Regions from separate parts of the Microbacterium sp. ZOR0019 genome, predicted to be linked through region 2. Evidence: predicted binding sites of a transcription regulator. Region 2 holds the regulator's gene; the other holds the start of a gene.

Region 1 (16,044 bases), on a different contig from region 2:
CCTGGCGTCGGAGCTGATCTCCTCGGGGCGTCCGCCGTCACGCTTGACGTTCGGCGCGGACTCGACCCTTCCGGTGACCGAGATCCAGATCGCGGAGGGGGCGCCCGCATGAGCGACACCTCGGGTGCGGCCGAGGCGAAGGCCTCACCCACCCCGCCGACGCGCATCGAGAGCCCGAGCGAGCAGGTCGAGCAGCATCCGGCTGCGGCCGCGCGGCTTCCCGGAGCCCGCCGGGAGGGGTATGCCAAGTTCCCCACCGGCCCTGTCGGCATCGAACCCGTGGTCGCGAGCGGTCCCGACATCGACGCGCGAGACGACGTGGAGTGGGAGCCGTCGACCGATGCCTCGCCCATCGACGACACTCGACTCGCGCCGTGGGCGCTGCTGGCGGCGATCGTCGCGCTCGGAGCCTCGTTCTTCGTCGGCTGGGGGATCCCCGTCGCGATCGTCGCGGTCATTGCCGCGGCCATGTCGTTGCGTCGTCCGGTCGAGAGTCGGGCGATCGCGCGGTGGGCGCTCGTGCTGGGTCTCTGCGCGACCGTCTACAGTCTGGGGTGGCTGGTTTGGGCGGGCATGCAGTTCGAGAAGCTCGGGTGACCGGATGCTCGACGCCGAGGAATCGGAGGAGCTGCGCTCCCTGCACGCACGGGCCTATGGCCGCGACTCCGCACTGACGGCCGCTGAGGCGGTGCGGCTCCGCGAACTCGAGGACCGCCGGCGGACCACGGCCGCTGCGCCGAAGAGCGAGGAGCCGACGCAGGTCGAGGAGCCGACGCAGCTCGAGGAGCCGGCGCAGCTCCAAGGCGCGGCGCACGTCGATGGGACGGACTCCGTCGGGCCGTCGCCGGGTGAGCGCCGCGATGAGCCCTGGCCGGCGGATCGGTCGGGAGGCGAGATGTCCGAGCCGATCGCGGAGGCACACGCCTCGCCGGGATCGTCGCTGCGGTCGTTGCTCGCCGTGACGCGGTCGCACTGGCGACCGGTCGCCCTCGCCACCGTGGCCGTACTTCTGGTCGGGGTGGGCGTGGGGTGGCTCGCCTTCGGTCGGTCCCACGACGCACCCGTCGCGCTGTCCCCTGAGCAGCAGCAGTGGGAGGACGACCTCGTCGCGGGTGGGGACTACGATCCCGGCTCGGTCCGTGCGCTCGGGGTGGAGGAGGGAGCGGTCATCTGGACCGCGACGAAGGACGGTCGCGAGCGCACGTGTCTGATTCTGAGCACGGGCGATGTGACCCTGCCGAACTGCGACGAGACGGAGTCCGTGTCCGCGCAGGGCATCTACGGTTCGATCACGGTGCGCTCCGAAGAAGACCTGCAGCGGCAGATCAGCGCGCAGATGCTCTTCACCGCGTCGGGTGAGCCTGCCGTCGCGGTGAACTCGTACGACTACGATCCGACGCAGACGGGGATCACGTATGCGAACGAGGAGGAGTCGCAGACCGCGGCGCGACTGACGCGCGAGGGGTTCGACGCCGGTTCCCTCTGGGTGGTCGGCTACGACGGCGACGTCCCGCTCTGGACGGCCGTGCAGAGCGACACGCAGAGCTCCTGCCTGATCTATGACGGATCCACCGACGATTCCCCGCAGACGTGCCTCGATCCCGAGACGATGCAGGAGCAGGGGGCGAGTCTGGTCCTCAACGTCGTCGACGCCGATTCCGGTGCCGTCACGCACTTCGAACTGGCCTCGAGCACGGGCGCGGGCTACCTCGTCATCACCCACGAAGCGGACGCCGCCGGTGCAGCCGAGGACTGACGCCGAGGAGCTTCGGGCGCTGCAGCAGCGGGCCTACGGCCGCGGGACACGGCTGACGGAGGGGGAGGCCGAGCGCCTGCGCGACCTGGAGGAGCAACGCCGCTCTCCGATCGAGCCCCCGCCGTCGGCAGTCGACGAGGCCGGTGCAGATCCCTCGGCGGACGACGAGGATCCCGCTGCGGAACAAGCGCCTGCGGACGCGACGGTCGAACCTTCCGTGCCGGTTGCGCCTGCCGTCAGCGACGAACCCGTGCCTCGCCGGGGCGCGCTGCGGCAGCAGGTCGTGGCTGCGATCGCGGGGGTCGCCGTCGTGCTCGCGGTCGGCATCGGAGCCGGCTGGGCACTGTTCTCGCCGCGGGACGCGAGTATTCCCCTGACCGGAGAGCAGCAGCAGCGACGCGCCGAACTCTCGGCCTCGACGTTCGATCCCGGCTCCGTCCGTGCGGTCGCCGAGTCGGACGACGCCCTGGTCTGGTACGCGACCAGGGAGGACGGCGCTCTGAGCTGCATGGTCCTCGATGTGAGCGGTCGGGAGCAGACGGACTGCCTCCCGGTCGACGAGGTCGACAACGGGTTGACCGCGGTTCTCCCCGTGGAAGCGGACGGGACGATCGGCGAGGAGTCTTCCGGCGACGGGGCCTTCGGCGTGGAGACGGTCATCGCCACGTTGCGCCTGTCGGTCGACGGTGAGCCGATGGTGGGGATCCAGCGCTGGGGCGGACCGTCCTCGCTGGCGGCGGAGTTCCCGGAAGAGGTGCGCGATCGCGCCGAGGAGCTCGCGGCGGACGGCTTCGGCTTCGGGCTCTCATTGATCACCATGTTCCGGGGGGAGCCGGTCTGGCTCGCCGACCGCCTCTCGGCGCAGGGCACGACGGACAGGTGCCTGATCGTCGACGCGGGCGGACCCATGGCGTGCGTACCGTTCGAGACGGCGGTGGAAGGAGGGCTCGCCACGCAGGTCGTCGACGACGACACGCGCGACGGCAGGGCGACGATCACGGCGCTCGAGCTGAGGTTCACGGGGCAGCAGAACGCGTATCTGGTGGTCGCCGAGGGCGTGCCCGTCGCCACCGTCCCGCCGGGCGAGTCGTTCTTCGTCGAGGCGCCACCCGGAGACCCGATCGAGATCGCACCGCCGGGGGCGGGAACCGGCAGCTGAAAACGGATCAGCTCGCGGCGGAGACCCGGTCGGCGAGGATCGCCACGCGTCGATCGCCGATGCGGGCGAGGATCAGCGTCGCCTCCTGGTCTCCCCGCAGCGTGAGCTTCGTGCGGAAGGCCGCCGGGTCGACGTCGACCCCACGCTTCTTGATCTCGAGTCGGCCGATGCCGTGCGCCTTCAGCGCTGTGCTGATCGCCTTGGGGTTCGCCGGCATCGTCTCGCGCACGCGGAAGGACTGCACGAAGGGGCTCGTCAGCGCCGAATCGGAGGTCAGGTAGGCGATGTGCTCGTCGAGCATCCCAGCGTCGAGGCTCCTGGCCACATCGCCGATCAGACGCGCACGGATGACGGCACCGTCGGGTTCGTGCAGGAAGGCGCCGAGCTCACGCACCGGCTCATCGGCGGCATCTGCGGGTGCGGTGAGCTCGTGGGACCGGTCGTCGCGGATCACCAGGGCCGCGCGGCGGACCCCTTCACGGGCGAGGGCGCCGCTCCACACCACGAGCTCGACGACACTGCCGTCGGCACTCACCCACTGCGACTCCGCGTCGGCGGGCAGCGCATCTCGGTCGTGCGCGGGGCCGAGCTTGATGCCCGTGGACACGCGGCGGGCGACGTCGAACGCCCAGTCGAGGGAGGGGGAGTAGTCGTCGGCCGACACGCGCCGCGTCTCACCGTGACCGGAGGTGCGTCGGGCGGGGTCCATCCAGATCGCCTGGTCGTCCGCGGCGGGCATCGTCTCGAAGGCGTCTTCGGCGGTGTCATGGCGCACCACTGCGCCGTCACCGAACGGCGCGAGGTTGTAGGCGGCGATCGCGGCGGTGACCTCATCGGCGTCGACTGCCAGCACGTCGAGCCCGGCGCCGGTGAAAGCCAGCGCGTCGCCGCCGATCCCGCAGCCGAGGTCGGCGACAGCCGTGAATCCCGCGCTGCGGATCCGCTGCGCGTGGCGAGCGGCGACTCCGAGCCTGGTGGCCTGCTCCAGGCCCGCCCGGGTGAACAGCATGCGTCCGGCGAACGGTCCGAATTTGGCGGAAGCCTTGGAGCGCAGGTGAGCCTGCCCGACGACCGCGGAGACCAGGTCGGGGGAGTGGCCGGCGGCGCGCAGCCTCGAGACCGCGCGAGCGACGTCGGCACTCGATCCGACCGTCCCGACCGCGTCGAGGAGTTCGAGACCGGCGGGGGTCAGCAGGGCGCGCAGCTCGGACATCTCCACGCCCTCAGCCTAATTCCCCGCCACGCGCGGAGCCGTGTCGAGCGGGTGTGCTGGCACTCGCATTGCGTGAGTGCCAGCACACCGCCTACACTGGCATTAGCACTCTCGGGTTGAGAGTGCGAACAAGTCTTTCGTGTCAGCGTCAAGAAAGAAGAGGTAGACCGTGTCGGTTTCCATCAAGCCGCTCGAGGACCGGATCGTCATCAAGCAGGTCGAGGCCGAGCAGACCACCGCGAGTGGCCTGGTCATCCCCGACACCGCCAAGGAGAAGCCCCAGGAGGGCGAGGTCGTGGCGGTCGGCCCCGGCCGTATCGACGACAACGGCAACCGTGTTCCGATCGACGTCGCCGTCGGCGACCGCGTGCTCTACAGCAAGTACGGCGGCACCGAGGTGAAGTTCGGCGCAGACGAGTTCCTCGTCCTGTCCGCTCGCGACGTCCTGGCGGTCGTCGTCCGCTGATCTGCGGAACCTGATCCGGCCCCTCCGCGGGGCAGGGTCGAGGTCCTCGAAGGGGCCCGGATGCTTCGGCATCCGGGCCCCTTCTGCATTCCCGGCGCTAGTGTTGTGCGGTGACCCCTGAGACGACCCGCGCCACCCGGACCGCGGGGGTCGCGTACGCCGGAGCCGCCTACCTGCTCTGGGGCGTGCTTCCGCTCTACTTCCTCCTGCTCGCGCCGACCGGGCCGTGGGAGGTCGTCGCCTGGCGGGTGCTGCTGTCGTTCATGTTCTGCCTCCTGCTGCTCACCGTCACCCGCGGGTGGGCCGCGTTCCGAGCGATCCTCCGGCAGCCCCGGCTGCTCGGCTGGACGGCGCTCGCCGGGCTCCTGATCTACGTCAACTGGCAGGTGTTCCTCATCGGAACCCTCAGCGACAACGTGATCGAGACGAGCCTGGGCTACTTCATCAATCCGATCACCACGGTGCTGCTCGGGGTCTTCGTCTTGAAGGAACGCATCCGCCGGCTGCAGTGGGCCGCGATCGCCATCGCCGCGATCGCCGTCGTCGTGATCATCGTGGCCTACCGTGCCTTCCCGTGGATCGCGCTCTCGCTGACCGCATCCTTCGGTATCTACGGACTCATCAAGAAGAAGATCGGTCCGGCGGTCGATGCCGTCAGCGGGCTCACCCTCGAGTCGTTCTGGCTGATCCCGATCGCCGTCGCGCAACTGATCGTGGTGTCGATGACCCCGGCGGGCATCACGATGGGCGCGAACGGAGGGGTGCACGCTCTGCTGCTGGCGTTCGCGGGAGTCGCGACGGCGGTACCGCTGCTGTTGTTCGCCGCGGGAACCCGGCGGATCAACCTCACGGTGATCGGCATGATCCAGTTCATCACCCCGGTGATGCAGTTCCTCATCGGCGCCGTCGTCCTGCACGAGCCGATGCCGCCGGAGCGCTGGGCGGGATTCATCCTCGTCTGGATCGCCATCGCCGTGTTCCTCGTCGATCTGCTGCTCGCCGGGCGCCGCGGCCGTCGGATCGCCGCGACCGAACTCGTCTGAACCCGGGTCTCTTCTCCGCCCGAACCCGGTCTCGGATCGTTAACGCACCGAGATACTTGCGATCCCTGCGCGCGCGTATCACGGCCTAGTGTTAGAGCACCCGCCTGTGGTCACAATCCACGTTCAGTTACGCAAGGGAGCATCATGAACGCACTGAAGGGCTCGCGCACCGCGAAGGTCTTCGCCGGGATCGCTTTGATCAGCGCATCCGCCATCGTCGTCGCCGGCTGCAGCAGCACGCCGAACGCCGAGCCGAGCGAGGGTGGTGAGAAGCCGGCCGTCGATCTGACGCTCAAGCTCGGCTCGCTCCTGCCCGCGACCGGTTCGCTCGCGTTCCTCGGCGCTCCGATGGAGGCCGGTGTCCAGCTGGCCGTCAACCAGATCAACGAGGCCGACGCCGGCGTGACCATCGACCTCACCACCGCCGACGAGGGCGACCTCGACAACAAGGCGTATGAGACCTCGATCACCAACCTGCAGAACGCCGGCATCACGGCCATGGTCGGTGCCGCATCGTCGAGCGTCACCAAGCTCATCCTCGACGGCAACGCCGGTGCGGGCATCCTCACCGTCTCGCCGTCGAACACGTCCCCGGACTTCACGGGCATCAACCCGCTGTACTTCCGCACGGCGCCGAGCGACAACCTCCAGGGCGAGGTCCTCGGCAACGAGATCGCCGAGGACGGTCACAAGACGCTCGGCATCATCTACCAGAACGACCCGTACGGCACCGGTCTCTTCGAAGCCATCAAGGCGACGTTCGAGAGCACCGGCGGCGAGGTCGTCGCGGATGCGTCCTACAACCAGGGCGACGGCCAGTTCAACGCGCAGGTCTCGGAGATCGCTGCCGCGAACCCCGACGCCGTGGCCGTCGTGTCGTACGACCAGTTCGCGACCATCGCGCCGCTCCTCGGCAACGCCGGGGTCGACACCGGGTCGCTGTACCTCGTCGACGGCAACCTCAAGGACTGGGGCACCGACATCCCGGTCAGCCTCGAGGGCTCGAAGGGCACCCGCGCCGGCGCCGAGCTGCCGCAGGACTTCCTCGACCAGCTGAACGAGGTCTGGACGGCTGACGGCAACGACCCGATCGACGCCGTGACGTACTCCGCCGAGGCGTACGACGCCGTGGTCCTGATGGCGCTGTCGGCTCTGGCCGCCGGCTCGGTCGAGGGTGCGGACATGGCGGAGCAGATGCGCACCGTCTCCGGTGGCGACGGCGATGGCGAGAAGTGCTCCACGTTCGCGGAGTGCGCCGACATCATCAACGGCGGCGGCACGGCGGACTACGACGGCCTCTCGGGCGAGATCACGTTCGACGAGAACAACGACCCGAAGGGCGCCGCGATCGGCGTCTACGAGTTCGACGCCGACAACGTCACCTCGCGCATCAAGTAATCGCACACAGGAAGGCCCCGGATGCACACCATCCGGGGCCTTCTTCTGTGCGGTCACCCTGCTCCGGTCGCAAAAAGGCTCGGTATCCACGCGGATACCGAGCCTTTTCGCGACCGGAACGTCAGGCGGCGTCGGTCCCGAGCGTCCCCAGGTAGAGGCCGATGACCTTCGGATCGTTCAACAGCTCGCGACCGGAACCCTCGTAGGCGTCCTTGCCCTGATCGAGCACGTAGCCGCGGTCGCAGATCTGCAGGCAGCGCCGGGCGTTCTGCTCCACCATGATCGTCGTCACGCCGGCCTTGTTGATGTCGGAGACCCGGATGAAGGCATCGTCCTGCCGCACGGGGGAGAGGCCGGCCGACGGCTCGTCGAGCAGCAGCACGGAGGGGTCCATCATGAGCGCCCGGGACATCGCGACCATCTGCCGCTCACCGCCCGAGAGCGACCCGGCGCGCTGTTTGAGTCGCTTGCCCAGCTCGGCGAAGATGCTGCTCACGAACTCGAGGCGCTCGGCGAAGATCTTCGGGTTCTGGTAGAGCCCCATCTCCAGGTTCTCCTGGATCGTGAGCGAGGGGAACACGTTGTTCGTCTGCGGCACGAAGGCCACACCGCGGCGGACGAGCTTGTCGGCCTTGAGGCCCACGATGCTCTCGCCCTTCACCGTGACGTCGCCCGAGCGGATCTCGACCATGCCGAAGATCGCCTTGAGCAGGGTGGACTTGCCGGCGCCGTTCGGTCCGATGATGCCGATCAACTCGCCCTTGTGGGCCACGAGGTTGGCTCCGTTGAGGATGTTCACTCCCGGCAGGTAGCCGGCGTGTACATCGGTCAGCTCGACGATGACGTCGTCGTTCTTGATCTCGTTGCGTTCGACGGGGGCGTCGGTCATGACTTCTTCTCCTCGATGTCCTCGGCCTCTTCTTCGGCCTCGACCTCGGTCTCGATCTTCTCCCGGATGCGGATCGCGTCCTCCTCCGAGATCACGGGGAGGCGACCGGTGACGGCACCGAGATCGAGATCCTGGTGCGCCCCGAGGTAGGCGTCCACGACGGCGGGGTCCTCCATGACCTGGTCGGGCGGCCCCTCGGCCACGACCCGCCCCTCGGCCATCACGACCACCCAGTCGGCGATGTGCCGGACCATGTGCATGTCGTGCTCGACGAACAGCACGGTCATCCCCTGCTCCTTGAGGTCGAGGATGTGCTCGAGCAAGGACTGTGTGAGGGCGGGATTGACGCCGGCCATCGGCTCATCGAGCATGACCAGGGTCGGATCGCTCATGAGGGCGCGGGCCATCTCGAGGAGCTTGCGCTGACCGCCCGAGAGCGATGCCGCGAAGTCCTGCTCCTTGGCATCGAGCTTGAAGCGGGTGAGGAGCTCGTGTGCGCGCGCCTCGATCTCCTGGTCCTGCGTGCGCCAGAGGAAGGGGAACAGCCCCGCCCAGAACCCTTCGCCGCGCTGGTCCTTCGCGCCGAGTTTCATGTTCTCGAGCACGGTGAGCAGCGACAGTGACTTGGTCAGCTGGAACGTGCGCACCTGTCCCATCCTTGCCACCTTGAAGGAGGGGATGCCCGAGAGGTTCTTGCCGTCGAACGACCAGGTGCCGGCGTTCGGCTTGTCGAAGCCGCACAGCAGGTTGAACAGGGTCGTCTTCCCGGCACCGTTCGGACCGATCAGGGCGGTGATCGCCCCGCGAGGGATCTCCAGGTGATCGACGTCGACCGCGGTGAGGCCGCCGAAGCGGCGCTCCACGGCATCGGCGATGAGGATCGGGTCGACCTTCTTGACCCCGGGGGCTGCGGGACCGGCGGCGAGACCGCCGGTCTTGGCGCGGGGTGTGGTCTTCGCGGGCGTGACCGCCGCGTCGTCGTTACTTGACAAAGGTCATCTCCCTCTTGTTTCCGAGGATGCCCTGGGGGCGGAAAATGACGATCAGCATCAGAACGACACCGATCACGATGTACCGCACGACGTCGGCTTGCGCGCTGGACATCGGGAGGTAGCCGGCGTTCGCCATCGCGGGGAGGAGCGCGCCGAGGAAGGCGAACACCACCCAGAACAGCACGGCGCCGAGTGTGGGTCCGAGCACGGTCGCCGCACCTCCGAGGAGGAGGATCGTCCACAGGAAGAACGTCAGCGACGTGGAGTAGCTGCCGGGGATCACCGCGGACGGCAGGATGAACACGACGCCTCCGAGGGCGCCGATCACACCACCCACCACGAGGGCCTGCATCTTGTAGGCGAAGACGTTCTTGCCGAGCGAGCGCACCGCGTCCTCATCCTCGCGGATGCCCTTGAGCACACGACCCCACGGGCTGCGCATGAGAGCCCACACCACGAGCACCGCCACTGCGAGGCTGATCACACCGACGACTCGGACCCAGAGGTCCGTCGCGTTGTAGGTCCACGGTCCGAAGCCGTAGGTGCCGGGAGGGAACGGGTTCGCATCGCGGAAGCTCTGGTGATAGCCCGAGAGTCCGCCCGCCGAGTTGGTCCAGTCCTTGAACAGCTCGGTCACGAACAGCAGGCGCACCACCTCGGCGGTCGCGATGGTCGCGATGGCCAGATAGTCGGCGCGCAGACGGAGGGTGGGGATACCGAGCACGAGAGCGAACACCGCCCCGCCGAGCAGGCCGACCAGAAGCGCCGCCCACCAGGGGAAGCCGAACGTCAGGATCGAGATCGCATAGCCGTAGGCGCCGATGGCCATGAAGGCCGCCATGCCGAAGTTGAGCAGTCCGGTGTATCCGAAGTGCACGGCGAGGCCCGTTGCCGCGAGCGCGTAGGCGATCGTCGTCGGGCTGAAGAGATAGGAGGCGGTGTTGCCGAAAATACTGCCGAAGTCCATGCGTCAGCCCAACCTTTCCTTGCGCCCGAGGATGCCCTGCGGTCGCACCAGCAGGATCACGATCAGTGCGACCAGTGCTGTCGCGTACTTGAGGTCTGTCGGTACGCCGAACAAGGTCGACACCTCGACCGCGAGGCCGACGATGATCGAGCCGATCAGGGCGCCGATCGCGGAGCCGAGACCGCCGAGCGTGATCGCACAGAACATCAGCAGCAGCATCTGCATACCCATGTCCCACTTGACCCCGGGGCGGAAGTACGCCCACAGGATGCCGGAGATCGCCGCGAGCGTGCCGGCCAGGATCCACACCGTGCGGATCACCTTGTCGACGTCGATGCCCGATGCGGCGGCCAGCTGCGGGTTGTCCGAGATCGCTCGGGTCGCCTTTCCGGTGCGGGTCCTGGTGAGGAAGAAGGCCACGCCGAGGATCACGATGATGCTCGTCGCCATCGCGATCATGTCGATGTAGGAGAGCGAGATGGGCCCGAGCTTGATCGGCTCGGGACTCGCGCCCGGCAGCTGGTAGGTGCTCCCGCCGATCATGTACTGCATGCCGTAGCGCAGGGCGAGGGAGAGGCCGATGCTCACGATCATCAGTTGGACGACACCCAGGCCTCGGCGGCGCAGAGGCTTCCAGATCCCCGCATCCAGGGCCCAGCCGAGTGCCGCACCGCCCACGACCGCGGCGAGGATGCCGAGCCAGGGCGGAAGGTTCCAGAACGTGGTGAAGAGCAGCATGACCACCGCGCCCCACGTGACCATCTCACCGTGGGCGAAGTTCGACAGGCGGGTGGTCCCGTAGATCAGCGCGGCGCCCATGGAGGCGAGGCCGAGCAGGAGACCGAAGTTCAGTCCGCCCACCATGCGCGAGAGGAGCTGATCGAGGAAGGAGACCGTCACCCGTTCGCCGGCACCGAGGAAGAAGTTGACGATCTTGGTCCCGGTGAGGCCGAACTCGAGCTCGAACGATGCCGTCGTCCCCGACACGGGCTGGATGCCTTCGGGGAGCTGGGTCGCGTCGACGATCACTCCGTCCGGAAGCGTGGATTCGTCGACCGTGAGGGTGTACGTCTCCTTCTCGGGCACGTACAGGCGCCACTTGCCCTCGGCGTCGGTCTCGGTCTCGGCCTCGAAGCCGTTGCCCTCGATGGACATGACGACGCCTTCGACGGGCTCGTCCGCGTTGGTGACGACGCCGGCGAAGTAGAAGTCGGTGATCTCCTGTCCGTCGTCCGTCGTCTCGGCCGAGGCCGATGAAGGGGGCAGGAGCAAGACGGCGCTGAGCGCCATGAGGATACCGAGGAAGGCGACCAGCCAGGGGCGCTTTCGATGCACGGCGATTGTTGTGGGTCCCACGCAACCTCCACTTTGAGTGCTGTGTCTCCGCGGTGTCGGGTTCGACCGCGGGGATGGACGACGCACTTGAGCGTAATGCGCGATCGGCGAATCACCTACCGTCGGGGCCAACGGTCCGGTAACGACCGGGATCTGGGAATGTTCTCGGGCGTGTCTCGCTTAGAATCTTCATACGGGCCGCTGCCCCGCGAACGGCCGACGTCGACCACCCCCTCGCACTCGGACATGCGCGACACGCGCAGAAGGAGACTCCATGGAACAGCACGATCCCTTCGGCTTCGTCGGACTGACGTACGATGACGTGCTGCTCCTGCCCGGGCACACCGACGTGATCCCCAGCGAGGCGGACACCTCGTCGAGGATCACGCGGCGCATCTCGGTCGCCACCCCGCTGCTGTCGAGCGCGATGGACACCGTGACGGAGTCGCGCATGGCGATCGCGATGGCGCGTGAGGGCGGCATCGGCATCCTCCACCGCAACCTCTCCATCGCGGATCAGGCCGCGCACGTCGACCGCGTCAAGCGCAGCGAGTCGGGCATGATCACCGACCCCATCACGACCACGCAGGACGCCACGGTCGAAGAGGTCGACAACCTGTGCGCGAAGTACCGCATCTCGGGTCTTCCCGTCGTCGACGACGAGGGCAAGCTCGTCGGCATCATCACCAACCGCGACATGCGCTTCGTCTCCGGCTTCGAGCGTCAGAGCACCTTCGTCAAAGACGTCATGACGCGGGAGAACCTCGTGACCGCTCCGGTCGGCGTCGCCGCCGGCGAGGTCATCGCCCTGTTCGCCAAGCACCGTGTCGAGAAGCTGCCGCTGATCGACGGCGACGGCAAGCTCGCAGGGCTGATCACCATCAAGGACTTCGACAAGAGCGAGAAGTACCCGCTCGCGACCAAGGACGACCAGGGGCGACTCCGCGTCGGTGCGGCCATCGGCTTCTTCGGAGACGCGTGGGAGCGCGCGGAGGCGCTGCGTGACGCGGGGGTCGACGTGCTGGTCGTCGATACCGCCAACGGACAGTCCCAGGGCGTGATCGACCTCGTTCGCCGCCTGAAGGCCGACGCATCGTTCGAGCACATCGACGTCATCGGCGGGAACGTGGCGACCCGGGAAGGCGCGCAGGCTCTGGTCGACGCCGGCGTCGACGCGGTGAAGGTCGGCGTCGGACCCGGATCCATCTGCACCACGCGCGTCGTCGCGGGCGTGGGCGTGCCCCAGGTCACGGCCGTCTACGAGGCGTCGCTCGCCGCTCGTCCCGCCGGTGTCCCGGTGATCGCCGACGGTGGTCTGCAGTACTCGGGCGACATCGCGAAGGCCCTCGTCGCCGGCGCCGATGCGGTGATGCTCGGTTCGCTCCTGGCCGGCACCGACGAGTCCCCCGGCGAGATCGTCTTCCAATCGGGCAAGCAGTTCAAGCAGTATCGCGGCATGGGCTCGCTGGGTGCGATGCAGACGCGCGGCAAGCAGACCTCGTACTCCAAGGACCGCTACTTCCAGGCCGATGTCCCGAGCGACGACAAGCTGATCCCGGAGGGCATCGAAGGGCAGGTCCCGTATCGCGGGCCGCTCGCCGCCGTGGCATATCAGCTGGTCGGAGGCCTCCGGCAGTCGATGTTCTACGTCGGCGCGCGCACCATCGAAGAGCTCAAGACGCGGGGCAAGTTCGTCCGCATCACCTCGGCGGGGCTCAAGGAGTCGCACCCGCACGACGTGCAGATCGTGGTCGAAGCACCGAACTACAAGAAGTAACCCCTGCAGACGAGGAGGGACCGGATACCGCGGTATCCGGTCCCTCCTCGTCGTGGTGTACCCGCGGTCAGCCGCAGGTGTAGGTCACGCCGCCGACCTCCCACACGCCGGGACCGAGGTCGGCGCACATGCCGATGAGTCCGGCGAAGACGGTGACGACGAGGATGATCGCGACGATCTCCAGGATCGTGATGATCGCGCCGACGATGATGCCCGCGATGGCGAGCCCCTTGGGCTGACCGGCCTTGCCGAGCTTCACGGCGGCCACGATGCTGATGATCAGGCCGACGGGCGCCATGAGGAATGCGAGGACCAGTCCGACGATCGACAGCACCCGGCCCGGCGGAGTAGGCGTGGGCTGCGAGTAGGCAGGAGCGGGAGCAGCCGGGTAGCCGCCTCCCGGGGCGGCCGGGGCGCCGGAGCCGGGGGTCGGCTGCTCAGGGTATGGCGGGGGATTCGTCATGCGCTGTCCTGTCTCTGGGGGTACGAGGATTGTGCCCGGCGGCTCCGGACGCCCCGAGCGTAGCGAAGCGTCGGCGCCCGCACCATCCCCTCCGGACGCGGCACGGTCGCACGGACTCTTCCGCCGACGCGGCCCCAGGCGTAGCGTGCGGGTATGTGCCGAAACATCGTCCCGCTCAACAACCTCGAGCCTGCCGCGACCGACGACGAGTGCCACGACGCAGCCCTGCAGTTCGTGCGCAAGATCGCCGGGACGACGGCACCGTCCCGTGCCAATCGAGCCGTGTTCGATCGCGCTGTCACCGAGATCGCTCAGGCGACCCGGGTGCTCCTGGACGAGCTCGTCACGACGGCGCCCCCGAAGAACCGCGACGAGGAGGCGGCCAAGCGTCGGGCTCGGTCCGCAGAGCGCTACGAGGCGATCCGGGTGTATCAGCAGGAGAAGCGCGCGGCACGTGCGACCTCGTGAGAACGAAGTCGCGGGGAAGACGGCCGTGTATGCCAGAATCGACATACCCCGCTCGACTTTCCCGGCGGTTCCGGTGATGAAGGCACCGAGATCGCAGGCCGATCCCCATCGGTCAGGGAACCTCCCCAAGGAGAGCTGTATCCATGCCTGAGGATTCTCCTCGCGTTCTCGTCGTCGATGACGATCCGGACGTCGCCCTGCTCGTGAAGACCGTGCTCGAGCGGCGGGCGGGCTGCATCGTCGATGTCGCGGAAGACGGTCAGGTCGCCGTCGAGCGCGTCGGGGCGCAGCGCCCCGACGTCGTCGTGACCGACATCGAGATGCCGGGGCTGAGCGGCCTGGAGTTGCTGGCCGAGCTGCGTCGAACGGTTCCGACCGTGCCCGTGCTGGTGATGACGGCCCACGTCTCCGTCGAGTACGCGGTCTCCGCGCTGCGTGCGCAGGCGGACGAGTTCCTCACGAAACCGCTCGACAACGCCAAACTCGTCGAGTCCGTCACTCGGCTGATCGAGGAGGGGCGTCGGCGCCGGGAGGGGGCCCGCCAACCGGAACGGGTGCTCGCGATCGGCGCGCACCCCGATGACGTGGAGATCGGCGTCGGCGGACTTCTCGCTGCCCACGCCAGGGCGGGCGACGAGATCACGATCCTCACCCTCTCCCGCGGTGCCAGAGGCGGTGACGCCGACAGCCGACAGGACGAGTCGCTGGCCGCGGCCGAGTTGCTCGGCGCCCGGCTCTTCCTCAAGGACCTCGTCGACACCGAGATCCCCGGCGGCGGATCGACCGTGCGCCTCATCGAAGAGGTGGTGCAGGAGATCCGCCCCACCATCGTCTACACGCATTCGGGTCACGACAGGCACCAGGATCACCGGGCCGTGAGTGAGGCCACGATCGTGGCCACCCGGCGCGTCGGCACGGTCGCCTGCTACCAGAGCCCGTCGTCGACGATCGACTTCCGCCCTACGCGGTTCGTGCGGATCGACCAGTACCTGGACGAGAAGCTCCGGCTCCTGGAGAGCTTCCACTCGCAGACCGCGAGCCGGGAGTACCTCGCACCCGAGTTCGTCACGGCGACCGCACGATACTGGTCGCGGTTCGGGGGTGGGACAGCCGTCGAACCCCTCGAGGTCGTGCGTGAGACGGCGGAGTTCATCGGTGCCCACGAACTCAGCCGACGGGAGAACTGATGACGACGCGCGTACTGGTGACCGGCGCGGGAGGTCCGGCAGGTGTGGCCGTGATCCGCTCCCTCCTCCGCCGAGCCGATCTGACCGTGTTCGCCGCCGACATGGACGGGTGGGCGAGCGGCATCTATCTGGTGCCTCCGGCGCAGCGTCGTCTGGTGCCACCGGGGCGGGACGTGGACTTCGTGCCGGCCATCGCGCGGATGGTCGAAGCCGACGCCCTCGACCTCGTGATCTCCACGGTGGATGTCGAGCTCATCGCCCTCGCCGGACGACGGGACGAGCTGGCCCCCGCGGTCCTGGCCGCGCCCTCGGCGGACACGTTGAACACCGCGCTCGACAAGCTCGCCCTCGCCGAGCGATGCGCCCCGACCGGTCGCACGCCCCGCACGGTCCTCGCCGGCCCCGAGGCGGAGGCCGTCGACTGGGAGTTCCCGGTCTTCGCCAAGCCTCGCCAGGGTGCGGGAAGCCGTGGCGTCCGACTCGTGCCGGATCGTGCCGCCCTCGAGGCGCTGCCCACGGACGAAGGCCTGATCGTGCAGGACTTTCTCCCGGGGGAGGAGTACTCGGTCGACGTCATCGCCGATGCTGCGGGTGCCGTGGTCGCCGCCGTGCCGCGCACCCGTGCCAGGGTCGACTCGGGGGTCGCGATCGCCGGACGCACCGTGCGTGACCCCGAACTCGAGGAGACCGCCGCATCGATCGCGCGGGCCATCGGACTCGTGGGCGTCGCGAACGTGCAGCTGCGTCGTGACCGCGCCGGTCGTGCCGTGCTGCTCGAGGTCAACCCGCGCTTCCCCGGGGCTCTGCCGCTCACGATCGCGGCCGGGGTCGACATCCCGTCGCTCGTCGCGGATCTGTTCCTGGGGCGTGAGCTGCCGGTGAACATCCCGTTCCGTGAGGTCGCTTCGGTGCGCTTCCTGGAAGACGTGAT
Region 2 (16,044 bases):
CGTACTCTTTCTGGCCGAGGGTCTTCGGACGGATCACCTTGCCGCGCGTCGTCAGGATCGCCTCACCGAGCACCTCGCTGGGACGCGGTCCCCCCTCCTGACGCAGCATGCGTGCGGAACTGGAGACGTCGCTCGGAGCCAGATCGTGCCCGGCCCGGGTCATCGCGAGCAGCTCCTCCACGAGCACCTTCGCCTTCCTGACCGCGTCGGTGTCACCGCTGAGGGTGATCTCGTTCCCGCGGACGAGCACCTGGACGTCAGGATGCTCCCTCTCGAGCATCCGCAGCAGACGGTCCTGCGGGCCGAGCAGCTGCACCATGGCGACTCCGTCGGCATAGATCGTCTCGACGGACTCGGGAGGCCGGCCGCCCAGGCTGCGCTCCTGCGGTTCGTGATTCTCAGGCACCGACACTCTTCTCAGTCAATCCTCCGGCCAGCACATGCGCATGGACGTGGAAAACGGTCTGTCCGGCACCGGCGCCGGTGTTGAAGACGAGGCGGAAGTCGCCGTCGTCGCTGTGCTCCGCAGCCAACTCCGTGGCGAACGCGACCATCTCGGCCAGGAGCGACGGGTCTCCGGCAGCGAGCTCGGTGACGTCGCGGTAGTCGGCGGACTTGGGTACGACGAGCAGGTGCACGGGAGCCTGCGGAGCGATGTCCCGCAGCGCGAAGACCCGCTCCGTCTCCCCGAGGATCTCGGCGGGGATCTCCCCGTTCAGAATGCGCGTGAAGATCGAGGGTTCCGTCATGTGCTCAAGTCTACTGATCGCGGCATGCCCGCTCCCCTGCCGCCTCGGCGCCGGAGGTCACCAGCGTCCGAGGGTCACGGAGAGCACGGCGATCGCGGCCGGACCTGCCGTCGATGTGCGCAGCACCGTGTCGCCGAGACGTACGCGCTCGGCACCCGCGTCGGTGAGCCGGTCGAGTTCCTCGTCCGAGATCCCGCCTTCCGGCCCCACCACCAGCGTCAGATCCCGGCCGTCGGCTTCGATCTCCGACAGGCGCACCGCCGCGGTGGGGTCGAGCACGAGGACACGCTGTGAGCTCGCACGTTCGGCGAGTCGTCTCGTCGACACCGGGGCGACGACGTCCGGAAGCCACGGGCGGTGGGCCTGCTTGGCGGCTTCGCGGACGATAGTCGCCCACCGCTCGCGGCCCTTCACCGCCTTCGGCCCTTCCCAGCGGGAGACACTGCGCGCCGCCTGCCAGGGCACGATTTCGTCGACTCCGAGCTCGCAGGCCGCCTGCACGGCGAGCTCGTCCCGGTCGCCCTTCGCCAGCGCCTGGACGAGGGTGATCCGCGGAGACGGAGCCGGGTGCTCCGAGCGCCGGGCGATTCGCACCTCCACGCGTGTCGGGGACACCTCCTCCGCTGCACCCGTCAGCCACACTCCTGCTCCGTCGCCGACGGTCACCTCTTCACCGACCCGAAGTCGACGGACGACGGCCGCGTGCTTCGCCTCGGCCCCGGTCAAGGAGACGACATCGCCGGCGACCGCGTCCGATGCCGACTCGACCACGAAGTGAAGCGCCATGATCAGTGGCTGCGGAAACGATCGCGGAGCTTCGAGAAGAGGCCCTGCTGGAACTGCGCGAGCTGGGGGTCCGGGGCCTTGGTCTTCTTCGCGAAGTCCTCGATGAGAGCCCGCTGCGCCGAATCGAGCCTGGTCGGGGTGAGCACCTGGACGCCGACGCGCAGATCACCGCGCTGCGTGCCACGGAGCGGGGTGATGCCTCGCCCCTTGATGGTCAGCACGTCACCGGACTGCACGCCGGCCCGGATCTCGAGATCGACCTCACCATCCAGTCCCTGGATCGTGGTCTCGGTGCCGAGGATCGCGTCGGTCATCGACACTTCCAGCGTCGCGAGCAGGTCATCGCCGTCACGGCTGAACGCCGGGTGGGCGTTGACCGTCACCTCGACGTACAGATCTCCGTTCGGACCGCCCGCCTTGCCGACCTCCCCGGAACCGGGGAGCTGGAGGCGGAGTCCGGTCTCGACGCCGGCCGGGATGTCGAGGGAGACCGTCCGACGCGAGCGCACGCGTCCCTGCCCGCCGCAGGTGCCGCACGGATGCGGGATGGTGGTGCCGTACCCCTCGCAGGTGCCGCACGGCTGGGAGGTCACGACGTTGCCGAGGAGGCTCCGCACCTGTCGCTGCACGTGCCCCGAGCCACCGCAGATGTCGCACGTGACGGGCGAGGTGCCCTCCTGGCAGCAGGACCCCTGACAGGTCTCGCACAGCACGGCCGTATCGACCTCGATGTCGCGATGCGCACCGAACACCACGTCGCCCAGATCGAGGGACACCCGCACGAGTGCGTCGTGCCCGCGCTCCCGACGCGAACGCGGACGCGCGCCGCGCCCACCGCCCTGCGACGCGCCGAAGAACGTCTCGAAGATATCCCCGAAGCCGCCGAAGCCGCCGAAGTTGCCGGCAGCGCCGTCCCCGCCGCCCATGTCGTAGCGGCGACGCGAGTCGTCATCGCTGAGGACGTCGTACGCGTGGGTGACGAGCTTGAAGCGCTCTGCTGCGTCCTCACCGGGATTCACATCCGGGTGCAGCTGTCGCGCAAGACGTCGATACGCCTTCTTGATCTCGTCGGTGGAAGCGTCCCGGGACACCCCGAGAACCTCATAGTGGTCCGCCACAATCGCCTTTCTGCGTGTGTTCTCTCGGCGGCCGCGTCAGCGGCCGGCCTCGTCTTCGTCGAGCATCCGCGACAGGTAGCGGGCAACGGCCCGTGCTGCGGCGAGGTTGCTCGGGTAGTCCATGCGCGTCGGCCCCATGACGCCGACTCGCGCCGTACCGCTGGGGGCGGCGTAGTTGCTGGCGACGATCGATGCCTCACCGAGACCGAACGGCGCGTTCTCCGTGCCGATGCTGGCCGCGAGTCCGTGCTCGTCGGTCACCATCTCGCTCATCAGCCGCAGCAGCGTCACCTGCTCCTCGATCGCCTCGAGAAGCGGGTGGATGCTCCCACGGAAGTCCTGTTCTCGACGTGCGAGGGTGGCGGCACCCGCCATCACCAGACGCTCCTGCCGGAACCCGCCGAGTTCATCCATCACGACACCGGCGATCGAACGCAGCACGCGGTCCTTGGCCACCTCATCCGCCGCGAGCAGTCCCTGAAGCCGATCGGATGCCTCGCCGATGCCCTGTCCCGTGATCAGCGCCGATAGGCGCGCCCGCAGCACGGCCATCTCGGCCTCGTCGATCGCCTCCGGCAACATGGCCACACGCTGCGACACTCCCCCGGCGTCGGTGACGAGGACGATCAGGAGCCGATTGGGCGCCAGCGCGACGAGCTCCACGTGCGTGACGTGTGCGCGGGCGAACGAGGGGTACTGCGCGAGTGCGACCTGGCCGGTGAGCTGGGTCAGCACCCGGACCGTGCGCACCATGAGGTCGTCGAGGTCGGCCGGCTCGCCGAGGAACGACTCGATGGCGGACCGCTGCGCCGAGGAGAGCGGTCGCAGCTGCGCGAGATGATTCACGAAGACGCGATAGCCCTTGTCGGTGGGCACCCGCCCTGAAGACGTGTGCGGTGCCGTGATGAGTTCTTCGTCCTCGAGCAGCGCCATGTCATTGCGGATGGTCGCCGCGGAGACCCCGAAGGAGTGGCGGTCCACGATGGAACGGCTGCCGACGGGTTCGTGGGTCTCGACGTAGTCCTGCACGATCGCGCGGAGAACCTGGAGTCCTCGCTCTGTGACCATCGCCTTCCCTTCCGCTGGCACTCGGACGTTCAGAGTGCCAATCCTACCCCGTTCAGCTCGGTAATCTCCGTACTGCAGACGCACAACCCTAGGATGACGCTCATGACCACCTCACCCCAGGCCACCCTGTCGTGCGGCATCGTCCGCGGCACCGAGGAGGGCGGGGTCGTCCGTTACCTCGGCGTTCCCTATGCGCAGGCGCCGTTCGGGGCGAACCGATTCCGCGCCCCCCAGCCGGTCGATGCCTGGTCCGGCGTCCGCGAGGCCACCCGCTTCGGCCCGACCTCACCGCAGGTGCCGTACGCGGGTCCGATCGGCGAGCTGCTGGGTTCGGTGATCCTCGACGGTGACGACATCCTGACCGCGAACGTGTGGGCTCCGACCGACACGTCCGATGCCCCCGTGCTGCTGTGGATCCATGGCGGAGCGCTCGAGCGGGGCACCGCCGCGCTGCCGCTCTATGACGGGTCGGTGTTCGCCAGGGCGGGCATCGTCTTCGTCTCCATCAACTACCGTCTGGGTTCCGAGGGCTTCTCCGTCCTCGACGGCGCCCCCCGCAATCTCGGTCTGCGCGACGCCGCCGCGGCCGTGGAGTGGGTGCACCGCGAGATCTCGGCGTTCGGCGGGGATCCATCACACATCACGGCGATGGGGGAATCGGCGGGCGGCGCGATCGTGGCGGCCTTGCTCGCCCGAGACGACTCCCGCGCTCTCATCAGTCGCGCGATCATCGAGTCGGGCCCGCTCCAGGCGCAGACCCCGAAGAAGGCGGGACGTGTGACGGCGCAGCTCGCGAAGCGCCTCGGGGTCCGCGCCGATCGGGACTCGTTCGCCGCGCTCTCGCCCGCGCAGCTCCTCGACGCGAGGAGAGAACAGTCCGCAGGCTCCTCCCCGCTCGGCGGCGCACCCGGCTTCCAGATCGCGATCGATCCGGACAGCCTTCCGCGGTCCCCTCACGAGGTCCTCGGCGAGATCGACACGCCACTGCTCATCGGCAGCAACACCGACGAGTACCGATTGTGGTTCCCGCCCGAGGCGCTCGCCGGCATCAGCGAGTTCAAGCTGCAGGCCGCACGTCTCCTCTCGCGCATCCCGCGCCGCGCGGTGTCCGAGTACCGGTCCGCATTTCCCGGAGCGAACACGGGAGAGGTTTTCGGGCAACTCGTCACCGACATGATGCTGCGCGCACCGCTGAGCCGTGTGGCGTCCGCACGCCCCGAGAGCACGCACGTCTACGAATTCGCGTGGCCCAGTCCCGTCCGAGACCTCCGAGCGGCGCACGCGCTCGAACTCGGCTTCGTGTTCGACCGGCTCGACGATGAGGAGGCGCGACGACTCGCCGGCACCGCGGCACCGGGCGCACTCGCGACCGAGATGAACACAGCCTGGGTCGGCTTCGTGACCGGCGGAGATCCGGGCTGGCCCGTGTACGGCTCCGAGCGTCGCACGCGGGTATTCGATACGGTCAGTGCGACGGTGCCGCAGCGCCGCACCGCGGGCATGGACCTGCTTCCGGGCTGACAGCGCTCCGGCGTCAGTCGGTCAGCGCACGTACCACGGCATCCGCGAGGAGCCGCCCTCGCAGAGTCAGCTGGATGCGCCCCCGGATCGCGGCCGCAGGGTCGACGAGGCCATCGGCGATGAGGCCCGCGACCCGGCTCCGGTTCCCGGCGGGCACCTCATCGACGGCGATCCCCTCGCGGATCCGGCTGAGCAGCAGGATCCGCTCCAGCGTGCGCGACTCCACATCGGGGCGCTCGGTTCCCGCCGCCGGCGACTCGGATGCCGCGAGCCTCTGCGCGTAGGCGGCCGGGTGTTTCACGTTCCACCACCGCAGACCGGCCACGTGGCTGTGCGCACCGGGGCCGAACCCCCACCAGTCACTCCCCCGCCAATAGGCCAGGTTGTGCCGCGAGCGTCGCTCCGGAGTGCGCGCAAAGTTGCTCACCTCGTACCAGTCGAAACCCCCTGCCCCGAGGCGGGCATCGGCGAGCTCGTACATGTCGGCCTGCAGGTCATCGTCCGGCGTCGGGACCTCGCCCCGACGAATCTGGCGCGCGAGCTTGGTGCCGTCCTCGATGATGAGCGCGTACGCCGAGATGTGGTCGGGTTCGAGGGCGAGTGCCGCATCGAGAGAGGCCTCCCAATCCGCGAGCGACTCCCCCGGTGCGCCGTAGATCAGGTCGACGCTCACCGCCAGCCCGGCCTCCTTCGCCGCAGCCACCGCGGTGCGCACGTTCTCGGGGCGGTGCGTGCGATCGAGGGCCGCGAGCACGTGGGGAACGGCGGACTGCATGCCCACCGACATCCGCGTGACGCCGGCGTCGGCGAGTGTACGGGCGACCGCGGGGGTCACGGTGTCGGGGTTCGCCTCGACGGTCACCTCCGCTCCGTCCGCGAGGCCGAAGGCTCCGGTCGCCGCCTCGAGCATGCGGGCGAGGTCTCCCGCGGGGAGGAGTGTCGGAGTGCCACCCCCGAAGAAGACCGTGTCCATCGGACGCAGTGCCCCGGCATCAGCCAGCACCCGACGGGCGAGCGCGATCTCGGAGATCAACGTCGATGCGTAGTCTTCCTGCTTCGCCCCGCGCAGCTCGGTCGAGGTGTACGTGTTGAAGTCGCAGTAACCGCAGCGCACGGTGCAGAACGGAATGTGCAGGTAGGCGGAGAACGGGACGTTCGGGTCGATCACGAGGTCGGAGGGAAGATGCCCGTCCGCCGGCGCCGGATCTCCGAGAGGGAGCGGTCCCGCCATCAGACGGGGGTCGCGTAGAGCGGCGAGATCGCCCGCAGGTAGCGCGCGAACAGCTCGCGGCGCCGACGCTTCATGAGGGCGGGAATCGTCCGGTAGATGAGGGCGTTCGGTGCGTCGAACGCTCGCACGGTGAACCACACCTCGTCGTTGTCCTCACGCCAGTCGACGTCGAACGACTCCTCACCGCTGACGACGGACCCGCCGACGGTGCCGAGGACGAATCCGATGCGCCGGGTCTCTTCCGTGACCGAGATCACGCGGAGCTCGGCGTCGGCGCGCATCCCCGCGACTCGTCCGCGCAGGTGCAACGTCATCCCTGCGCCGACGAACGGCATGCCCTCGGCGTCGTAGCGGGGCTCGACATCGCGCTTGCTCGGGGCGATCGGATTCCCCTCCGCGTCGAAGCTCACGCCCGCGTATGCGGGTCCGGGTGCCGGCCGCACGTCTTCGACCGAGAGCCCAGCAGCGCGCTGCGCCGTCCAGGACAGGAGAGCTTCCCCCGCGGTCTGGAACCGCTCGACGCCGCTGCCGATCCGCCAGGATTCCTCCGCCGGGATGCTGCGCTCCGGCGGGTAGTGCATCAGATCGGGCGCATGGGTCGCACCCACGGCCGCATAGTCCACCGTGTCGTCTCGGAAAGTCCCGCGCCGCATGACCTCCACCCTACTTCGCGTTGCCTGAGCGAACACCCCCACGCGCCGCACGAGGTCACATGGCGGCCCCGAACCGCTCAGCGCGGGGTCTCCGCCTCCGCTGCCCTCGCCGCCTCCTGGACGATCCGGACGTACTCGGCGTGGGTCGAGCGCTGCATCGTCCGCAGAGCAGGCGCGAGCATCCGCCAGAACCAGGTCGAAGGGCGCGAGACGGACCGTGCGGTGAACACGCCCCGCTCGTCGATCCGGAACGACTCCTCGCCGTAGATCGGATGCCCCGGACGGGTCTCGTAGCCGAAACCACTCGCGTCGGCCCAGACGACGCGCACGGGCTCCGCAAAGCGGATGCCGAAGACACGCTTGGCGAGCACGCCCTCGAGTTCGGGCATCGGTGCACCCGCAGGTGTCTCGAAACCCGCGCGCCGCTTGAACTCCCACGTGCTCACCAGCGCCGCGACCGCGTCGCGCGCCGCCGGTGCCACGGTGGTCGAGTTCTCCTCGCCGAGCATGCCGTCGGGCACGGCGACGAGCGGATGACGCGTCATCCCCCGCGGATACGCGGGCAGCGGCACGACTACTTCTTGTCCTTGCCTTCGACGTCTCCCGAGAGCGCGGCGATGAACGCCTCCTGGGGGACCTCGACGCGGCCGACCATCTTCATGCGCTTCTTGCCCTCCTTCTGCTTCTCGAGGAGCTTGCGCTTACGGGTGATGTCGCCGCCGTAGCACTTCGCCAGCACGTCCTTGCGGATCGCCCGGATGGTCTCACGGGCGATGATGCGCGCGCCGATCGCCGCCTGGATCGGGACCTCGAACTGCTGACGAGGGATGAGCTTGCGCAGGCGCTCGGCCATCATCGTGCCGTAGGCGTAGGCCTTGTCCCGGTGGACGATCGAGCTGAAGGCGTCGACCTTCTCGCCCTGGAGGAGGATGTCGACCTTGACGAGGTCGGCTTCCTGCTGTCCGGAGGGTTCGTAGTCGAGAGAGGCGTAGCCCTGCGTCTTGGACTTCAGCTGGTCGAAGAAGTCGAACACGATCTCACCGAGCGGCATGTTGTAGCGCAGCTCGACACGCTCCTCGGAGAAGTACTCCATTCCGAGCAGGGTGCCGCGGCGCGACTGGCACAGCTCCATCACGGTGCCGACGTAGTCCTTCGGCAGCAGGATCGCGGCCTTCACCATGGGCTCCGAGACCGATCCGATGCGCCCGTCCGGGTACTCGCTCGGGTTGGTCACGGTGACCGTCTCGCCCGTGTCACTGGTGAGCACCTCGTAGATCACGCTGGGCGCGGTCGTGATGAGGTCGAGTCCGAACTCGCGGGCGAGGCGCTCCGTGACGATCTCCAGGTGGAGCAGACCGAGGAAACCACAGCGGAAACCGAAACCGAGCGCGACCGAGGTCTCGGGCTCGTACTGGAGCGAGGCGTCCGAGAGCTTGAGCTTGTCGAGAGCCTCGCGGAGCTCCGCGTAGTCACTGCCGTCGATCGGGTAGATACCGGAGAAGACCATCGGCTTCGGGTCGGTGTACCCCGGCAGAGGTTCCGATGCCGGCTTCCGAGACGTGGTGATCGTGTCTCCGACCTTCGACTGGCGAACGTCCTTCACACCCGTGATCAGGTAGCCCACCTCGCCGACGCCGAGCCCCTTGGTCGGGGTCGGCTCCGGGCTCGACACGCCGACCTCGAGCGCCTCATGGTTGGCCCCGGTCGACATCATCTGGATGCGCTCGCGCGGCGAGAGACTGCCGTCCACCATGCGCACATACGTGACGACACCGCGGTACGCGTCGTACACCGAGTCGAAGATCATCGCGCGGGCGGGCGCATCCGCGTCGCCGACCGGAGCAGGGATGTCCTGGACCAGCCGGTCGAGCAGCTCCTCGACGCCGACGCCGGTCTTGCCCGAGACACGCAGCACATCCTCGGGCTTGCCTCCGATGAGCGAGGCCAGCTCCTTCGCGTACTTCTCGGGGTCGGCGGCCGGCAGGTCGATCTTGTTCAGCACCGGGATGATGTGGAGGTCGTTCTCCAGCGCAAGGTACAGGTTCGCGAGCGTCTGCGCCTCGATTCCCTGCGCCGCGTCGACGAGCAGGATGGCTCCCTCGCAGGCCGCGAGCGAACGCGAGACCTCGTAGGTGAAGTCCACGTGGCCGGGTGTGTCGATCATGTTCAGGGCCACGGTCTGACCGTCGAGCTCCCACGGCATCCGAACGGCCTGGCTCTTGATGGTGATCCCGCGCTCGCGCTCGATGTCCATGCGGTCGAGGTACTGGGCCCGCATGTCTCGGTCCGAGACGACGCCGGTGATCTGGAGCATCCGGTCGGCGAGCGTCGACTTGCCGTGGTCGATGTGGGCGATGATGCAGAAATTGCGGATCTGCGCAGCCGGCGTCGAGGCAGGCTGGAGAGGTGTGAGAGCGCGTGGGGACATGTCCCTTCGATTCTACGGTGAGGGGGCGCTAATCCCCGATTCCCGCATTCCGGTGATAGTCTCCCGAAGTTGCCTGGGAAATTCCGTGACACCGGATCCCGCAAGCGATAAGACTCCATCACAGACCCCGTGGCGGTTGTCGCATCGCAGAGTTCGGTGGATGGCGATTCCGTAATCCAACTGACTCAGCGTTGCGTCGGCTGATCCCGAGCGCGTCTGTAGAAGAGAAAGACTGACCCCTTGATCAAGTACCTCCTGCGCCGAACACTCGGCTGGCTGCTCATGATCGTGGTCGCGACGAACCTCACGTTCTTCCTCGCGTGGGGATTCCTCGACCCGCGCAGCAACTACGTGGGGCGACGACCACCCCTGACGCCGGAGCAGATCGACAACGTCCTGATCCCGCGCAACCTCAGCGACACCGTGCCGCTCATGGAGCGGTGGTGGAACTGGTTCAGCGGCATCCTGTTCCGCTGGGACTGGGGCACGAGCCCCACCGGGCAGTCGGTCAACGAGCAGGTCGCCTACCGCATGTGGGTCAGCGCGGAGCTCGTGCTCGGTGCGACGATCATCGCCGCCGTGCTCGGCATCTGGCTGGGTGTCTACACCGCGTCCCGCCAGTACAAGCTCGCCGACCGCATCGGCCAAGCGACCTCGATCATCACGATGAACATCAACATCATCGTCGCCGGCCTCGCGGTCGTGCTCCTCGCCATCGCCCTCAACGAGTGGACAGGGGTGCGGATCTTCTACGTCACCGGCTCCTCCAGCCCGGGCGTGACCGGCTTCTTCCCGACCATCATCGACGCGCTCCAGCACGTCACGCTGCCCACGATCGCGCTCGTGCTCGTCGGCTACGCGCAGTACCACTTCCTCCAGCGCTCGCTCCTGCTCGACAACATCAACGCGGACTACGTGCGCACCGCTCGCGCCAAGGGACTGACCAAAGCGCAGGCGGTCCGCAAGCACGCCCTCCGCACGTCGCTCATCCCGGTCGCGACCCAGGTCGCCTTCACGATCCCGACGATCTTCACCGGCGCGATCCTGACCGAATCGATCTTCGCCTGGCAGGGCATGGGCCGCTACTTCCTCGACACCATCAACCAGAACGACATCAACGGCGTGGTGGCGGTCGCCGCGTTCGGCGCCGTGCTGACGGCGATCGGCGCTGTCCTCGCGGACGTCGTCGTCGTCGTCCTCGACCCGCGAGTGAGGGTGAGCTGATATGACCACCGAAATGATCGATCCGCTGGTCGAGCCGTCCACCGAGGCAGCTCCCCGCAAGTCCCTCTCGAAGTGGACGCTCTACACACGCCGTTACATGCGCAACAAGCCGGCCGTCGGCGGCATCGTCGTCCTGCTCGCCCTGATCCTGTTCGCGACCCTCGGCCCGGTGCTGTCTCCGTACGCCGTCAACGACATGGACTTCCTCGCACTGAGCACGCCGCCCTCGGCAGCGCACTGGTTCGGCACGAACGGCGCCGGAAACGACACCTACACCCAGACCGCGGTCGGCTTGCAGCGCTCGCTCATGATCGCGATCACGGTGTCGGTCGGAACCACCATCCTGTCGGCCCTCGTCGGCACGGCCGCCGCCTATTTCCGCGGCTGGTTCGAACGCATCGCGCTGCTGGTCATCCACTTCATGATGGTTGTCCCCACCTTCCTGATGCTGTCCGTCATCTCGAACGACTCGGGAGGCGTCTGGTGGGTCATCGCCCTCGTGATGATCTTCGTGAGCTGGTTCTTCCCCGCGCGCATCATCTGGACCATGGCACTGTCGCTTCGCGAGCGGGAGTACGTGCAGGCGGCGCGCTACATGGGCGTCCGAGGCACACGCATCGTGCTGCGACACCTGGTCCCCAACATCGGATCTCTGCTGGTCATCAACTTCACGCTCGGTATCGTCGCGGCCGTGACGACGGAGACCGGCCTGTCGTTCATCGGCTTCGGTGTGAAGATCCCCGACGTCTCCCTCGGATCACTCATCGGAGAGGGCAGCACGTCGATCACGAGCTCTCCGTGGCTCTTCTACTTCCCGGCGTTGACGCTCACGTTGCTGACCGTGTCGATGGCGTTGATCGCCGACGGCCTGCGTGACGCCCTCGACCCCACCTCGGCTGCAGGAGGCCGCGCATGAGCCCCGTACTGTCCGTCCGCGACCTCACCGTCAGCTTCGCCTCCGAAGCCGGCCGTGTCGACGCCGTGCGCGGCGTCTCCTTCGACCTGGAGGCCGGCAAGACCCTCGGCATCGTCGGTGAGTCCGGCTCCGGGAAGTCCGTCACCTCGCTGGCCGTCATGGGCCTGCTCGACGAGAACGCGAAGATCTCCGGCTCGATCCTGTTCGACGGGCAGGAGCTTCTCGGAAAGACCGACGCGCAGCTCTCCCGTATCCGTGGCAACGGCATCTCGATGGTGTTCCAGGATCCGCTGACCTCGCTGACGCCCGTGTACACGATCGGCACCCAGTTGATCGAGGCGCTCACGGTGCACCGCAACCTCAGCGTCAAGGAGGCGAACGCCCGGGCGATCGATCTGCTCAAGCTCGTGGGCATCCCCGAGCCCGAGAAGCGGATGAAGGCGTTCCCCCACGAGTTCTCCGGAGGAATGCGTCAGCGCGTGGTGATCGCGATCGCGATGGCGAACGACCCGAAGCTGATCATCGCCGACGAGCCGACGACGGCGCTCGACGTCACGATCCAGGCGCAGATCCTCGACCTGATCGAGAAGGCGCAGGCCGAGACCGGCGCCGCTGTCATGATGATCACGCATGACATGGGCGTGGTGGCCCGCACCGCGGACGACGTCATGGTGATGTACGCCGGCAAGCCCGTGGAGCAGGCGCCCGTGCGCGAGCTGTTCCACCAGACGAGGATGCCCTACTCCATCGGACTCCTCGGCGCGATCCCCCGCGTGGACAAGGCCGAGAAGGAACCACTGACCCCGATCAAGGGCAACCCGCCCCTCCTGATCAACCTCCCCGACGCCTGCCCGTTCGCCGACCGCTGCCCGATCGTGATGGATGCGTGCCGGACGCGTGAGCCGGAACTCCTGCCCGTCCTGACCAGCGGTGGCGAGGCACATCGCGCCGCCTGCATCCGTTCGAATGAGATCGAGGACGGCGGCTTGCTCGGCGGACTGCCGGTGTATCCGGTCAGGGAGGCGCCGGAGAGCGAACTCACCCGCCTGCCCCGCGAGGAGCGTCCCATCACGCTCGAGGTGAAGAACCTCACCAAGACCTTCCCGCTCCTCAAGGGCGCCTTCCTCAAGCGCAAGGTCGGCGAGGTGCATGCCGTCAAGGGCATCAGCTTCGACGTCCGCGAAGGCGAGACCATGGCGATCGTGGGCGAGTCCGGGAGCGGGAAGACCACGACGCTGCTGCAGATCATGGACATGGTCAAGCAGACCGAGGGTGACATCGTCATCGCCGGGACGAGTGTCAACGACATCCGCAGTCGCAAGGTGGAGCGGGAGTTGCGGCGCGACATCCAGATCGTGTTCCAGGACCCGATGGGTGCGCTCGACCCGCGCATGACGGTCGCGGACATCATCTCCGAGCCGCTGACGGCCATCGGCACCCCGAAGGCGGAGGTGAACCGACGCGTCGGTGAGTTGATGGACCTCGTGGGCCTCAACCCGGCGCATCGCGATCGGTTCCCGCAGGCGTTCTCCGGCGGGCAGAGGCAGCGCATCGGCATCGCCCGTGCACTGTCGACGAACCCCAAGATCGTGGTGCTCGACGAGCCGGTGTCAGCGCTCGACGTGTCGATTCAGGCGGGCGTCATCAACCTCCTGGACGACCTCAAGGTCAAGCTCGGCCTGTCGTACCTCTTCGTGGCTCACGACCTCTCCGTGGTGCGTCACATCGCGGATCGCGTCGCCGTCATGTACCTGGGCGACTTCGTGGAGCACGGCGACGTGGACGATGTCTTCGACAATCCCCGGCATCCGTACACCAAGGCGCTGCTGTCGGCGATCCCGGTCCCCGACCCCGACATCGAGCGGACGCGGCAGCGGATCGTCTTCGATCCAGAGACCACCTCGGGCCTGTCGAACGTCTCCTGACCGGAGACGGATCACCGTCCGATAACGGTTAGGCGGCATTCACTTGGCTCGGCCGCATTCGTGTACCGGGCGAACTATTCTCCCCTTATGACACGCCGAAAGGCGAAAGGAGCACCATGAAGCAGTACAAGCTGATGGGAGCGCTGGCACTCACCGGCGCTTTCGCACTCGCGCTCAGCGGGTGCGCTGCCGGCAACAGCGGCAGTGGCGACAATGGCGACAACGGCGAGAAGACCGACGTCGAGATGGCGGACTACAACCCGCAGCCTCGCGAGAACCTCCAGGAGGGTGGCGAGGTCAACTTCGCGATCCGTGAGGTGCCGCCGCAGCTGAACGCCTTCAACAGTGACGGCAGCGCCGACACCGCACGCATCGCCGCGTGGTACACGCCACAGCTGATCCTGATGGAGCCGGACGGCACGCAGTACAAGAACGACAACTACCTCGACGAGTGGAAGAACGAAGTCAAGGATGGCAAGACGGTCCTGACCTTCACGTTCACCGACGAGGCCCACTGGAACGATGGCACGGACATGGACTGGACCGCCATCGACGCCACGTGGAAGGCCAACCGCTCCTACGACGAGGGCTTCAACCCGAACGCCACCGACGGCTACAAGGACATCGAGTCCGTCGAGCAGGGCGACACCGCCAAGACGGCGATCGTCACCTTCAAGGGCGAGTTCGCCTGGCCGCAGATGCCCTTCAACGGTGGCGTCATCCACCCGGCACTCGCAGACCCGGACACCTTCAACGAAGCGATGATCGAGAACCCGCACCCGGAGTGGGGCGCCGGTCCCTACACGGTCGACGAGTATGACGCGACCAAGGGCTACATCTCGTTCAAGCCGAACCCCGAGTGGTGGGGCGACGCTCCGCTGCTCGACAAGGTCACCATGACGGGTATGGACGGCCAGGCCGGCGTCAACGCCTTCAAGAACGGCGAGGTCGACATGGTGGAGACGGGCTCCCAGGAGCTCATCGACCAGGTCAAGGACGTCGACGGCGCCAAGGTCTACCGCGCGCAGCAGACGGCCAACACGATCCTGCAGGTCGACTCCTCCAAGCCGCAGTTCGAGGACGTCAAGGTCCGCGAGGCGTTCTTCAAGGCCATCAACATCGACCAGCAGAAGCAGATCGCGTGGAACGGCCTCGGCTACGAAGAGGACCCGGCCGGCTCGCTGACCCTGTTCTCGTTCCAGCCCGGCTACACCGACTCGATGAAGGCCGCAGGCTGGGAGTTCGATGTCGAGGGCGCCAAGAAGCTGCTCGACGAGGCCGGCTGGACTGAGGGTTCGGACGGCATCCGTGAGAAGGACGGCGTGAAGCTCTCGGTGGTCTACCCCATCTGGAACGACACGGCCACCTCGAAGGCTCTCGCACAGTCGCTGCAGGCGCAGGAGAAGGAGGTCGGCATCGACGTCCAGGTCGAGGTCCGTCCCGCCAGCCAGTTCTCCTCGGACTACACCTCGAAGAACTGGGACGTCTCCGGTCTCCGCTTCACCTCGTCCGACCCGTTCGGTGCCGCCTGGTTCTGCCAGCTGTACTGCTCGGACTCGGGTCTCAACCTGTCGGGTGTCGGTGACGCCGAACTCGACGCCGAGATCAAGGACAAGGTCGAGTCGCAGTCCGACCCCGAGGCTCAGACCGCAGCCGCGATGGAGCTCGAGCCCGAGATCTACAAGCGCTGGGGCCTGATCCCGCTGTACAACGGCCCGCAGATCTACACGGTCCAGGAAGGCCTCGCCAACCTGACGCCGGAGCCCTACGTGGGTCTCGACCTGTTCGGCATCCAGCCCGTCGAGAACGTCGGCTGGGAGAAGTAACACCCTCTGACGTTCGCGTCGAAGCGGGGTCGGTGGTTCATCCACCGGCCCCGCTTTCCTTATGCTGTTCGCGTGAGCACCCAGATCGTCTTCGTGCACGGCATCCGCACGTCCGCGACGATGTGGCGCGCACAGACCACGTATCTCGACGAGCAGGAGTATGCGTCGACCGCGGTCGATCTCCCCGGGCACGGGAGCCGCATGGACGAGGACTTCACGCTGCACGAGGCGCTCCACACGATCGATGCCACCGTACGTGCGGCAGCGGAGAAGGGCCCCGTCGTGCTCGTGGGGCATTCGATGGGTGGGCTGCTGTGTCTCGCCTACGTCGGCGGGGCACAGCGACCGCCGGTGGCCGCGCTCGTCGCGGCGTCGTGCACCTCGCTCCCCCACGGTGCGGGACTCCGCGCCTATCGCCTCTTCGCCCGGGCTGTCGACTCGCTGCCCGATCGCGGTATGTGGCTGACCGGTCGCGTCCTCGAGGCCACCATCCCCACGGAGACCAGATCCGACTTCGCCGCCGGTGGATATGCACTGGACATGCAGGACACGGCGCTGCGCAGCCTCGCCGCGCTGGACATCGCCGCCGCGGTCCCCCG

What was found. Region 2 encodes HrcA, which represses chaperone genes, less so after heat shock. Its sites were predicted from a motif close to TTNGCACTCGNNNNNNNCGAGTGCNAA; they were not measured.
Region 1: the regulator HrcA is predicted to act here: its motif matches at 4,185-4,211, upstream of groES (co-chaperone GroES).

The regions. Positions count from the first base shown of each region.
Region 1 is NZ_JRKC01000076.1:15,371-31,414, forward strand. Features, by position in the region: gene tsaD (tRNA (adenosine(37)-N6)-threonylcarbamoyltransferase complex transferase subunit TsaD) at 1-112, shown strand, start outside; gene L978_RS15350 (hypothetical protein) at 109-597, shown strand; gene L978_RS15355 (hypothetical protein) at 602-1,756, shown strand; gene L978_RS15360 (hypothetical protein) at 1,740-2,915, shown strand; gene L978_RS15365 (THUMP-like domain-containing protein) at 2,923-4,128, opposite strand; gene groES (co-chaperone GroES) at 4,298-4,594, shown strand; gene rarD (EamA family transporter RarD) at 4,705-5,637, shown strand; gene L978_RS15380 (ABC transporter substrate-binding protein) at 5,782-7,035, shown strand; gene L978_RS15385 (ABC transporter ATP-binding protein) at 7,157-7,924, opposite strand; gene L978_RS15390 (ABC transporter ATP-binding protein) at 7,921-8,916, opposite strand; gene L978_RS15395 (branched-chain amino acid ABC transporter permease) at 8,906-9,883, opposite strand; gene L978_RS15400 (branched-chain amino acid ABC transporter permease) at 9,887-11,173, opposite strand; gene guaB (IMP dehydrogenase) at 11,493-12,995, shown strand; gene L978_RS15410 (hypothetical protein) at 13,063-13,458, opposite strand; gene L978_RS15415 (DUF2277 domain-containing protein) at 13,612-13,926, shown strand; gene L978_RS15420 (response regulator) at 14,070-15,113, shown strand; gene L978_RS15425 (ATP-grasp domain-containing protein) at 15,113-16,044, shown strand, end outside.
Region 2 is NZ_JRKC01000009.1:42,664-58,707, reverse strand. Features, by position in the region: gene L978_RS02510 (PhoH family protein) at 1-319, opposite strand, end outside; gene L978_RS02505 (histidine triad nucleotide-binding protein) at 399-749, opposite strand; gene L978_RS02500 (16S rRNA (uracil(1498)-N(3))-methyltransferase) at 807-1,535, opposite strand; gene dnaJ (molecular chaperone DnaJ) at 1,538-2,653, opposite strand; gene hrcA (heat-inducible transcriptional repressor HrcA) at 2,690-3,721, opposite strand; gene L978_RS02485 (carboxylesterase/lipase family protein) at 3,824-5,242, shown strand; gene hemW (radical SAM family heme chaperone HemW) at 5,256-6,473, opposite strand; gene L978_RS02475 (DUF1990 family protein) at 6,473-7,126, opposite strand; gene L978_RS18205 (DUF1990 family protein) at 7,204-7,671, opposite strand; gene lepA (translation elongation factor 4) at 7,701-9,554, opposite strand; gene L978_RS02455 (ABC transporter permease) at 9,795-10,778, shown strand; gene L978_RS02450 (ABC transporter permease) at 10,780-11,694, shown strand; gene L978_RS02445 (ABC transporter ATP-binding protein) at 11,691-13,619, shown strand; gene L978_RS02440 (ABC transporter family substrate-binding protein) at 13,736-15,445, shown strand; gene L978_RS02435 (alpha/beta fold hydrolase) at 15,518-16,044, shown strand, end outside.